DNA from 4 places in the Chryseobacterium lathyri genome. Region 1 is predicted to be linked to each of the others. Evidence: riboswitches for the same ligand, from Rfam matches in the RefSeq annotation. Region 1 holds a riboswitch; each other region holds the start of a gene.

Evidence for each region. A riboswitch is a leader RNA that binds a small molecule or an ion and turns the genes downstream of it on or off. The one in region 1 is predicted to bind cobalamin.
Region 2: it holds a riboswitch for cobalamin, as region 1 does, so the genes downstream of both, LC418_RS15935 (acyl-CoA thioesterase) here and LC418_RS16475 (TonB-dependent receptor plug domain-containing protein) in region 1, are expected to answer to the same signal.
Region 3: it holds a riboswitch for cobalamin, as region 1 does, so the genes downstream of both, LC418_RS04080 (TonB-dependent receptor plug domain-containing protein) here and LC418_RS16475 (TonB-dependent receptor plug domain-containing protein) in region 1, are expected to answer to the same signal.
Region 4: it holds a riboswitch for cobalamin, as region 1 does, so the genes downstream of both, metE (5-methyltetrahydropteroyltriglutamate--homocysteine S-methyltransferase) here and LC418_RS16475 (TonB-dependent receptor plug domain-containing protein) in region 1, are expected to answer to the same signal.

The regions. Positions count from the first base shown of each region.
Region 1 covers NZ_JAHXYG010000005.1:129,898-133,022, forward strand. Annotated here, with positions in the region: gene namA (NADPH dehydrogenase NamA) at 1-632, opposite strand, end outside; gene LC418_RS16470 (cytidine deaminase) at 730-1,212, shown strand; cobalamin riboswitch at 1,539-1,713, shown strand; gene LC418_RS16475 (TonB-dependent receptor plug domain-containing protein) at 1,745-3,125, shown strand, end outside.
Region 2 covers NZ_JAHXYG010000005.1:11,499-14,623, forward strand. Annotated here, with positions in the region: gene LC418_RS15925 (GEVED domain-containing protein) at 1-209, opposite strand, end outside; gene LC418_RS15930 (hypothetical protein) at 443-1,240, shown strand; cobalamin riboswitch at 1,293-1,471, shown strand; gene LC418_RS15935 (acyl-CoA thioesterase) at 1,589-1,972, shown strand; gene LC418_RS15940 (HD domain-containing protein) at 2,124-2,714, opposite strand; gene LC418_RS15945 (XAC2610-related protein) at 2,725-3,125, opposite strand, start outside.
Region 3 covers NZ_JAHXYG010000001.1:900,641-903,765, reverse strand. Annotated here, with positions in the region: gene LC418_RS04080 (TonB-dependent receptor plug domain-containing protein) at 1-1,570, opposite strand, end outside; cobalamin riboswitch at 1,737-1,921, opposite strand; gene LC418_RS04075 (transporter) at 2,114-3,055, opposite strand; gene LC418_RS04070 (cytochrome-c peroxidase) at 3,058-3,125, opposite strand, start outside.
Region 4 covers NZ_JAHXYG010000003.1:606,901-610,025, forward strand. Annotated here, with positions in the region: gene metE (5-methyltetrahydropteroyltriglutamate--homocysteine S-methyltransferase) at 1-1,555, opposite strand, end outside; cobalamin riboswitch at 1,731-1,916, opposite strand; gene LC418_RS12155 (Lrp/AsnC family transcriptional regulator) at 2,071-2,532, shown strand; gene LC418_RS12160 (carboxymuconolactone decarboxylase family protein) at 2,591-3,055, opposite strand.

The sequences.
Region 1 (3,125 bases):
TTAACAGTGTCAACAATTTCCAAAAGAAAACGGATTCTGTTTTCAAAGCTTCCGCCATATTCATCTGTCCTGATATTGGAAAGCGGTGATAAAAACTGGTGGATAAGGTATCCGTGTGCACCGTGAATTTCTATCATATCAAAACCGGCTTTTACAGCTCTTTTTGCTGCTTCTTTAAAATTCTGTACCTGTTCCTTAATCTCGTCAGCAGTCAGAACATGCGGAATCCTTTCAGTAGGATGATAAGGAATAGGACTAGGTGCAACGGTTTCCCAACCTTCTTCAACAGGAATCTGCAGGTTATTCCATGTGGAACCTTTTCTTCCGGCGTGGGCAAGCTGGATCCCTATTTTACTTTCTGAACGGGAATGGACAAAATCAACAATTTTCTTAAGTTCTTCTGCCTGCTCATCATTCCAGATACCCATACAGTGGTTGGTAATTCTTCCACGAGGCTCTACTCCGGTGGCTTCAACCATGATAAGTCCGGTTCCGCCCTGAGATCTGCTTCCGTAGTGTACAAAATGGAAATCATTAGCCAATCCATTTTCACATGAATACATACACATGGGAGACATTACCCATCTATTTTTCAATTCTATATTTCTAAATTTTATTGGTGTGTATAACATTTTACTTTTTGATTTTCAATTTAATGATGAATAAAAAAAACATTGTCGAAGTGATGAAAAAGAAGTAAATTTGGCCCCTTTTTAGTCTTACTAATATATGAAAAAAGACATACAGATCAGTTACGAGCATTTTAAAAACAGCAGTGAACTGAACGATATAGAAAAAACCTTATTTGAAAGAGCAATACAAGCCCGTGAAAATGCTTATGCGCCCTATTCGAATTTCCTTGTAGGATGTGCCGTCTTACTGGAAAACGGTGAAATTTATTCCGGCAACAACCAGGAGAATGCAGCCTATCCATCGGGGTTATGTGCAGAAAGAACGACTCTTTTCTGGGTGGCAGCCAATTTTCCGGATGTCAAGGTGAAAAAGATCTTTGTCGTTGGGGGGCCTAAGGAATTTCATGAGAAAAATCCTCCGATTCCACCTTGTGGAGCCTGCAGGCAAAGCCTGATAGAATATGAAACGAAACAGAACGAAAACATCATCCTTTATTTTTCAAGCATGAATGATGAAGTAGTAAAGGTTCATTCTATTAAGGATTTGCTGCCTTTCTATTTTGATTCATCGTTTTTGTAAAGGTGAAATTTTGTGAATAGGAAATTTTGGTTGATGTGAATAGTGAATTTTGCTTCGCAAGTAAATGGTGAATTAAAGTTTTAAGAATCAAAAACCAAAAATCAAGATTTCAAATACCATACTTTTGTCAATGGTCAATTTTATTTTACAAGTGAATTGTTAATTTAAGGATTATTTTCAATTTTGTAGTGTCATGTTCAATACTGATCATTTATACTTTTTAAAAATTTCCCTGCGAAGCAAAATTCACTATTCACCATTCACTATTCACAATTGACCACTCACAATTGACTTTTTGTCTTTTTTGCGCAATAATTTTAAAAAGTTATCTTTGCAAAAATTTTGGTTTCCAGCATTTTGGAAATAATAGGGAATTGGGTGTAACTCCCAGACTGTCCCCGCAACTGTAAATCGCAATAAGATTTCTGTAAAAAACCACTGTTCAGACGGGAAGGTGCAGAAAGCGAAAGTCAGGAGACCTGCCAAAATTATAACTAAAAACGTATTACTTTCGGAGGAAAAGTAAAATAGTATGGATATAAAAAGGTCTTTATTACTACTTTGTTCGTCTTACGGCAGCTTTCTCTTCGGACAGGAGAAGGCGGTTGACACCATTTATATTTTCGACAGCCAGATGAGCAAGGTAAAGCTTTTCCATCCGGTACGTACGATCACTCCAAAAGATCTCGAGAAAAACTCAGCCAATCTTTCTGAACTTTTACGCTTTCAGTCTTCTATTTATGTGAAAGAAAATGGCCGTGGGGCGGTTTCTTCTCCTTCATTTAGGGGAACAACAGCTCAGCAGACTGCTTTTGTGTGGAACGGAATCAACATTAATTCCAGCTTTTTGGGGCAAGGAGATGTGAATAATATTCCACTTTTCGGATATGATCAGATTGATATAAAAGCGGGTGGCGGAAGTGTTGTTTATGGCAGCGGAGCTATTGGAGGAAGTATTCATTTAAATAATATTTTGGATTTCAACAGGGGCTTCAAAGGTTCTGTTTATTCGGAGGCGGGCTCTTTTGATACTTATAATAATTTTCTGCAGGCTTCATTCAGCAATGATAAATTAAGCGTTAAAGTTTCCGGGAGCTATTTAACGAGTCAGAATGATTATAAAGTTCCTGAATTTGTTGTAGGAAGTACGGGATTTTATAATGTTAACGGCAGATATTACAATACTTCAGTTAACATCGGAGCTTCTTATAAAATTGCTGATCACCAGACTATTTCATGGCAGAACCAGATGTTCGATGCATCACAGCATTATCCTGTTTTTGAACAAATCGGAAACAGAACAAAATATAACGCGCAGACTTTAAGAAGCCTGATCGCATGGGATATCAATAAAAGTAATCTTTCAAACAGCTTAAAAGCAGCTTATACAGAAGATAATTTCCAGTATTTTTCGGATCTTAACCAGCCTAAAGCAAGCGGTGCAGAAGGAAAGAATTATATTTTCAAAAATGATTTCAACTATTTCATCACTCCAAAGATCAACATCAATGCTATCGGGGAATTTCAGGTGAATAAAGGGGAAGGTTATCAATCCGGAATTGGAGTCATCAGCAGAAATGTAGGTTCCCTATCCGGCTTAATCAGGTATTTTGCCACGAAGGAGCTTCGTTTTGAAGCCGGGATCAAGAAGGATTTTGTGGAAGATATCTCTTCTCCGCTTCTGTATTCTTTTTCGGGAAAATGGGATGCTTTACAATGGTATCGTATGGGAGCCAGTTTTTCAAGAAACTTCAGATATCCTTCTTTTAATGATCTTTACTGGCAGCCGGGAGGAAATCTGAATTTGCTTCCTGAAACATCCACGAATATTGACATGAGCCATGAGTTCAGCTTAGGAGATTTTAAAATTACATTGAGTCCTTATTATATGGACATCAAAAACCTCATCAACT
Region 2 (3,125 bases), 120 kb from region 1:
GTTGAGGCCCTCCATTTCACGGTATAGCCTGTAGCTCCCGGTATAGGATCCCAGGTGATATGTGCAGAAGTAAAACTGATATTGGAAGCTGCTAAATTCATCGGAACAGTAAAGGCAGATTCTGCGCACATATTGTCTATTCTACTGGCTGCCTGAAATTGTACTGCACCTGAAAAAAGCAGAAGCATAAAAAGTAGGTTTTTGATCATATTTATTTGTGTATGGATTTTCGTTTGAAAAATAGTTTAAATTATTTACATATTATTAAATTTTAATTAATAAATACTCCATTTGAAACGTTTTACACAAAAAAATTTATTATTTTCTGATCAGATAATAACTTTTTTAGAACATATTGATCATTTTAATCAAATACTGTTATATTTTACTGATCAAAAAAACATTTAATTTATATATTTGAGGGATCAAAAATTTTCATCAAATGATTTCCATAAACAAAGCATTGTACCTCTCCGCTTTCAGCCTTTTTTCTTTGGCATTTGTCAAGGGACAGAATAAGGTTCCTTTTGGTGTTGTAAAAGCTGAAGAAGGCTACGCCAACGTGCGCGTCCATAAGGATGACTACAGAAAAATCGTAGACAAGATCCGGATGCGTAAAGGGGATGTATTTGTTTATGTAAAACCTGCACCCGGAGAAACGGAATGGGTATGGATTAAATATCCTGAAAAGCAGGATGAGGAAAAACCTTTTGTAAGATATGAGAATCTTGAGAAGGAAGGGATGGTAAATAAAGGGCGTATTGCCTTTATAGACCAGCTTCCTCAGTTTACACCTTCTAAATCCAAGAACGGGAAATCACTAATCTTCACAGACAACAGCAATCCAAAAATACCGACTTCACAAAGAACCAAGGTGGTTATTGACGTTTATCCGTCCAATGCCGGTTACAGAAAGCAGGAAAAAGATACGGATGGAAAGATCCTTACGATTGATAAAGTAAAACCATGGGGAATTAAAGACGGGCTTCCGGAAGGGATGACTGAGATTAAGTCCATCAGAGTACAACAGCCGGGAAGAGGTTCTGTTTTTGTAAGGGAAGCTATTAAAAATATGTTCCAGCCTACCATGGATTTCAATAATGTCGGAGTAACGGCTCTTGACAATGATCACATCTATCTTTATATGATCAATAGCTCTGGTGAAAACAGATATGTCACACTTTGGACCATCAAGGAAGGAAAGGTAATGAGCCAGATTATTTACAATAGTCCGGAATAATTGTCGTTTTTCGCAGTAATATTCTTATTTTTGCCCTGAAAAAGTTTAACGCTAATTCATCACAGAAATTGGTTCTGCTTAACGCAGATTAAAAGGGAACCGTGTGAAAATCACGGACTGTCGCGCAACTGTAAGTAACTGAAGTCTTTATCAAGGATCCACTGTGCAGGGCACGGGAAGGAGATAAAAGATGTTACAAGTCAGGAGACCTGCCTATTTCTTTAAACAAGAAACTTTCGCGATTTGAAGTTTATTGATCTGATGGACTGCTTCAGGGATTCTCCATGATTCCTGTCACTGTTCTGTTATTTTGATATTATTTCATTTCGCATTAATTAATAATGAAATATGACTACAGAAGAAAGAATTGCAGCATCCGAGACCAGAATTTTTAAAGCGGTTTTTCCCAACACTACCAATCACTATGACACTCTTTTCGGAGGTACTGCCATGCAGCTGATGGATGAAGTAGCTTTTATCACTGCAACCCGTTTTGCAAGAAAAAGAGTGGTAACTGTAAGCAGCGATAAGATCGATTTTAAAAAGCCTATCCCTGCAGGAACCATTGTAGAGCTGATCGGAAAAGTTGACTATGTCGGAAAAACCAGTATGAAAGTGAATGTAGAAATCTATACGGAGCAAATGTACTCGTATGAAAGAGAAAGAGCCATTGTGGGTGATTTCACTTTTGTAGCGATTGATGAGTTTAAAAAACCGATAAGAATAATGTAGAGAATAAGTTTCGGGCGGCCTTTGGCCGCCCGAAACCCTTTATAAGGTAAAAAAAAATTGTATTTGTAAAATTGTATTATTCTGATAAGTGAAACGCTCTTGTTTATCTTAAAAAACAGCAGTTTTAATTTTAATTTTTTTTGCGATAAATCTACCGAACAACCTTGTCAGTATCCAAGCTTCTGATCAGTAATGTCTCAAAGGCCTCTCCCATCTCATCCGATGCCCTTCTAATAGCATTTTCCAGCATGTTTCTAATCTGCTTTTCAGTCACACCGGCTTCCGTCCAGCTTCTTCCTGAAGTGTGTGAATTTAAGATAAACGGCATGATACGGTCAATGGCGCAGGCAAAAATAGCGTCCGGCGTTTTTTCTTCCTCAAATTCAAGCCATAATTCAAAGAACTCGGCACGCAAAGGTTCATCAAGGATTCCAAAGATTTTCTGCGCTGAAATCTTTTCCCTTTCGAATTTTCCTACCATCGCCTGTTCATCAAAAAGGAAAGTATCTCCTGCTTCTATTTCCACTAAATCATGAATGGAAAGCATTCTTATGACCCTTAAAAGATCAATATCTGCACGGTTTTTAGCATACGGATAAAGGATCTGCGCCAAAATAATGATCTGCCATGAGTGTTCGGCCGTATTTTCCCTTCTGGAATCATCGGCATTGTAATTTCTTCTCTGTACGTTTTTCAGGGCATCAACTGCCAGGATAAAATCGATCTCCTTTTGTATTTTCATTTCTTTTTTATTATTTGGATGATTTTCTAACGATCCATTTATTATTAATCTTTTCTCTAACAGTCACTTTCGTTTTTTCATCACTGAAATCACTGATTTTTTCGTAAACCAGATCCAATCCTTTGTTGGGAATCACCTGATATTCGTAGGTGTAATGTAGAGATGCACCGGATCTGGCATAAGTGGTCAATCGTTTTCGTTTGGAATCTACGTCAAACATTCCCTGATAGGAGCTGGCAATTTCAGTAAGTTCTTTACTCAGAACAAATTTTTTCTTTGTGGAATTAAATACATACACATCAAAAGAAGCACTGCCATAGTTTCCGCCACTGCCGTTTCTTATGGCTACATCTTCCGTCCCGTCAAAATTGAAATCTCCAAAAACCACAGGATTATCATGGACCATTCCGT
Region 3 (3,125 bases), on a different contig from region 1:
ATTCAGCCTGCACATTCACGTCTGCTCCGATGATTTTCACTTCACCTAAATTCACCATCATCCATCTGAAAAGATTGGTGGTAGGAACAGCGATAATCTTGTTCTCAACTTCATTATAATAGCCATCCACTTTCACATAAATACCTTTAAAAAATTGATGGTCAAAGAGCTTCTCGTAGGTAAAACCTACATCGTACTGATTTGTGTATTCAGGTTTCAGCATGACATTTCCGATCATGGTGTAATACAGATCATTGAAAGTAGGCATCCTGAAGACTCTTTTGTAGAAGGCCCTTACGGTAAGCTCTTTGGATTTTAAAAGCTGATAGCTCAGGAAAGCGGAAGGGGCCCATTCGGTTTTATCGGGAGATTTTGCATTCATTTTCACGTTTTCATGAACGAAAGTTCCGAGAATACTTCCCAAAAATTTAAACCGGTTCCATTGATAGGTTGTAGCAAAAGCAACGAGTGAAGTATATCGTGTAGGGTATGAAAAATCTCTCAGACTGGCATTGAGATTATTATACTGAAAATCAAAGCTCGCACTTACATCCCAGTTTTGATTAATAGAATAGATATTGGAGTTGGAAAAATACAGTTCCCTCTGAACATAAGAATTATCTATGGGCAGAACGGTTGTTGCCACATTCACCGTATCTAAAAAACGGGTGTAATCATAGGCAAATTTAGCCTTGAACTGAGTTTCAAATTTTGGGAACAGCTTTTTACGGAAACTGGCCTGAACAAAATAGTTTTCATCCAGCATCTGCTGACCTTTAGGGGTGAAATTATTATTAACAATGGCTGTGGGAACTCCACGATCGGAAATATAGCCGTAGCCGCGTACGCTCCAGCTTCCATCATTAATGGTTCCGTTTAAGGCGCCTTCAAAACGTTTCGCCCGGATGTAGGAATCATATCTTCTTGCAATGGTATCATTGGCAACAGATCCATCAGAATTTTTCTTTTCGTATTTATACTTATACAACCCATCGCTTTGTACAAATTCCGAGCTGAAACTTGCCGAAATTCTCTCTGAAAGCTTCTGTTCCACACGGAAGGAAGGATTAAATAAACTGATGGAGCCTAATTTCAGCTTCACCGTTAAGTTGGTCTTCTGATTCCCTTTAAAAACTGGTATTTTAGGCTGAAGATAAATAGATCCGGAAGATCCGAAATCCTTTGCCGGCTGAAAAATTTCACTTTTCTGACCGTTATACAAAGAAATCGCTTCAAGATCATCCAGTGAAAACTTTCCAAGATCCACGATTCCGTTCTGAACATTTCCCAGCTGGATACCATCATAGAAAACACCCACATGCTGGCTTCCCATACTCCGGATATTAACAGTTTTCAGGCCGCCCATCCCACCATAGTCTTTGATCTGAACTCCCGAAAAATACCGTAAGGCATCGGCCACCGACTGACTGTTCAGTCTTTCAAGCTGTTCTCCGGAAAGTACCTGTGCAGGAAGAATTTCTTTAAAATCTTTTTTGTAAAGCTGGATAGGAAGAATGGTTTTCTCCCTGATGGTGTCTCCGGATTGAGAGAATATAAGTTGAGATGCCATCACAAATAATGTGATAACAACTTTTTTAAACTGTGAAGCAGTACATTTTCTGACCATTAGCTCATTGAGAATAATGCTGACGCTAATGGATATAAGATAGCAAAGATAAAGCGCAGCTGTTACTGCACAGAATCCTTGTTGTCCTAAGCTTTATTCCACGAAAGCATCAAACGTTTATCTTCTGGCAGGTCTTCTGACTTACTCCGTTTTTGAAATCCTTCCCATTAAAAAACAGTGGATATACTCTTCAAAAACTTTGATGTGGAGCTTACAGCAGCGGGTCTGTCCTGGATTTTCACCAGGTTCCCTTTTAAGTGCTTTTTACAGCGCACCAGATTGCGGCAAAGATAGAAAATAACTTAATATATGCAATAACGGCATAATAAATTAATTCTCAACACTATGAAAAAAAGAAAATATTAAGAAGATGTATTAAAAACAGGTGGCTCGGGAATCTCAGCCACCTGTTTTTTAGATTAAAGTTTGAAATTTTTACGAGACTAAAGATTGAACAATCTGTACCTGGTGGCTTTGGCCATTATATTAAATTCCAAAATTGATAAAAACACTGAACCTGGATTTTGCTTCAATGTCCCCGCTTGCCAGATTGGAATAAGCAGGCAGCATGACTTCTCCACCCAGGCTGAACTTTTTATAAGAAGCCTCAAAACCGACTTTTCCATATAAAGCGCTTCCGGCTGTTTTGGGCAATACCTCGTCAAACTGTTTGTTTTTATCATAGACTTCGCCCTGAAGTCCGCCTTTGGCAGAGAAAATGGTCTTTTCATTTCCTGCAAGCTGATAAAAACCTGTTGCGGCATAATTCCACTGGTTTCCAAAACGGTAATTCTTTTTGTTTTCGGTTTTTACGGTGTAATCTGTGTTGATCAGTACAGCCAGTTTATTCTTTTGAAACTTATAGTTCAAAGCAGCCTGATAATCCCAGCTTCCCGTTCCCAGTTGAAAACTTGGATTGACTCCTGAAGCTCCTTTTTCATCAAATTTTCCCAAAGGAATTTTCACCCCCAAACCACCGTTGAGCTGATGGAAATGATCTTTGGAACTGAGGATCCGGTAAATTCCCATCAGGTTCAGATCTCCGATTCCATTAATGTTGATATCGCCCTGCATTGTTCTCTTCTCATGAAAATGAAATGGCAGGCTGGCGTATACACTCAGCTTTTCTGTCAATGGAATTTTTCCCCAAACCTGCAGGGTATTGAAATACTGATCCTGTGTAAGATCTTTTACAAAAAGGTTTTCTTTGGCTTTATAATGCTGGGCAAAATATTTGATCCCGATAAACTGCGGGTTCAGCAAAGACTCAAAACCGGAAGAACCATTTCCTGCCGCACAGCCGCAAGCATCACAGTCATCCAATATAATATTATTTATAGGATCTGCGATATACAGACTGTCGTTGATGGTTTTAGCCTGACAGCCCCATGATAATGTCAGGCTCAGTATAAAAATTATTTTTTTCATGCTCATTCTGCAAATTTTGGATTAGAAATAAAGTTTTGATCAGATAAGGTTTTCAAAAAGGCGATGACAA
Region 4 (3,125 bases), on a different contig from region 1:
GAGTAAAAGCAAATCCGGAAAGCTGTTCCCCGAAATATTCTACCATATCATTACGTTCAAATTCTCCGTGAACCAGCACATCAATACCTATCTCTTCCTGCCAGCGGATGGTTCTTTCTGTCTCTTTTTTAAGAAGATCATCATATTGTTCAGCGGTCAGTTCCCCTTTTTTAAATTTTGATCTCCATGTCCTTACTTCCTTAGTTTGAGGAAAAGAGCCAATCGTTGTCGTAGGAAATAAGGGAAGCTGTAGAACTTTTTGCTGCTCTTCTTTCCTTATGCTGAACGGGCTGTTTCTCTTTGCATCATCTTCAGTTGTTACATCCGTACGGTCTTTTACTTCCTGATTGTGGATCAAAGCTGAGATTTTACGGGTGTCAATTGCTTTTTTATTTTCGGCATACTGTTGCAGAGCCTGGTAATCTGCCTTTCCGGAAGCAAGCTTTTTCAAGGTAACAATTTCATCAACTTTTTGTTTGGCAAAAGCCATCCATTGCTTAATTTCAGGAGATAATGTTTCTTCATTCGTCTCCAGTTCAAGATCAAAAGGAGAGTGAAGCAGAGAACATGAAGGGGCAATGAAAACCCTGTCTGAACCAATGGTGCTGACCGCTTTTTCTATAAAGCTTAAAGATCTTTCAAAATTATTTTTCCAGATGTTCCGTCCATCTACAATACCTAAGGATAGACTCAATGTTTGAGGAATGGTACGTAAAACTTCATCCAGCTGTTCAGGACATCGTACCAGATCAATATGCAGGACATCTACAGGAAGTGAAGCTGCTAATGAAAGGTTGTCTTTTAAACCTTCAAAATAAGTAGCAAGAATAAATGTAAGATTCGGGAACTGTTTTCTGATTTCAGCATAAACAGATGGGTAGATTTCTCTTGCTTTTTCAGTAAGATCCAGACCTAAAAAAGGTTCATCAAGCTGAATCCATGTGGCATCATGGTTTTCCAGTTCTTTTAAAATTTCGATATATACCGGAAGCAGATTTTCTATGAGGTCCAGTTTATCAAACCCGTCTTCTTTCTCTTTTCCCAGAAGAAGATAGGTAAGAGGGCCTAATATCACAGGCTTGGCATTTATTCCGGCTTCTTTTGCGCTGATGAATTCACTGATGATCTTTTTGGAAAATAATCCGAACTGCTGGTTCTTCTGAAATTCAGGAACGATGTAATGGTAATTGGTATCAAACCATTTTGTCATTTCCATGGCGGTAATGTCGAGGCCGTCTTTCTGGTAGCCTCTTGCCATGCCAAAATATAGATCAAGCTCAGAATTGGCTGCTCTTGAGGCAATTTCTTTATGGCGTTCGGGAATTGCTCCCACAGCTAGAGTCATGTCCAAAACCTGATCATAATAAGAAAAGTCATTGCAGGGAATAAGGTCAATTCCTGCTTCCTGCTGCATTTTCCAGTTCTGCCGGCTAATGGTTTTCCCGGTTTCCAGTAATTCGTTTAATGATGTTTTACCTGACCAATACTGTTCGCAGGCTTTTTTGAGTTCTCTGTGGCGGCCAATACGCGGGCTGCCAAGAATGTGCGTTTGCATGTTTTTAAACTTTAAATTAGACAATTAGTATTTTAAAGGCTCTTTTAGATGCTCCGCAATGCTGTTTGGAAAGAATTTTAAGATATAAATGGATACAGTGAGGACGTAATTTCCCGGTAATGCAGGGACGTTCAAAGTATCATCTATATGAGCTGAAGCTTCAGACCGCGAAAGCATTGTCAATTCAGAATAGGCAGGTCTCCTGACTTGTAACAGTTTTTATCATCCTTCCCGCTTCTGGCAGTGGATATACTTGGATAAAAACCTTTGTCGTGTTACTTACAGTTGCGCGACAGCTCGTGATTCTCATACGATTCCCTATTAATCTACGTTATGTAAAACCTCTTCTGTTTGATGAAGTATGTTAAAGAACAAAATCTATGTCAAAGGTATTGATTAAAGTGAATTGATTGGTTAATTTGCAAAAATTAGGAATATTATTTTGTTTTGGTCTTATTTTAAAGTTAAAAATTCTGTAAATTTGAAAAACATAACCTCAAAAAGAATATTATTCTGTGGAAAGACTTGACGAAAGGGATCTTCAATTGCTCAGAATCCTGCAAAAGAATGCTAAATTGACTGTAAAAGAGATTGCAAAAGAAGTCAATCTTTCACCTTCACCTGTTTTCGAACGGATGAAAAGACTTGAGCAGGAAGGATATATCAAGCATTATGCAGCTGTACTGGAAGCAGAAAAGCTGAACCGTGGGTTTACTGTTTTTTGCCAGATTAAACTTAAAATCCATGACCGTTCTGTAGGAAATCAGTTTGTTGAAGATATCTTACAGATTGATGAAATTGCTGAATGCTATAATATTTCAGGAGATTTCGATTTTCTCCTGAAAGTTCAGGTAAGAGATATGAAACATTACCAGGACTTTGTGTTCAATACGCTGGGTTCATTAGATTCTATAGGAAGTGCACACAGCACTTTTGTGATGGCCGAGGTTAAAAATATTCACGGAGTAAGTATTTAAAAATAAAAGCAGCACCCATAGGATACTGCCATTATAATTTTTTAAATCATTACATTTTTCAATCTTTAAATAAAATTAACTGCTCCATTCTCACTACTGCATTTTGTTGATATTCTTCAGTCAGATTAAATATTTTTCCCAGTTTTTGGGAAGCACTGATAAAACTGATAAAGGTGCAGAGCTCCGAAATTTCTTTTTCGGAAAAGAATTCTCTCAACATGCTGAAATGGCTCTTGAGTATGGAACGGTGATCTTTAGAGAATAGCTCTGCGAAGCTTACGGCTACAGAAATTTTAAGATCTGACTGGCTGAAATCGGGTCTTCCGCCTTTTACCATGCAGTATTCACAGCCATTGCCAAATGCAAGTGTTCTTCGGATCTGTTCCAGTAAATCAGAGTCTAAACTGGTATTTTTGAAGAAAGTCTCTTCAAGTCTGTTCCAGTGGTATAGTATTTCAGTGTTATGGCCAATAAGTTTTTCAAATGGTGTATTTCCATTGTCTGAAAATTCAATTGTTGTCATATTTTTTTATGTCAAATTTCTGTCTAATTCATATAGTTTTAAAATGGATTTAATGGTTAAATTTTATAAT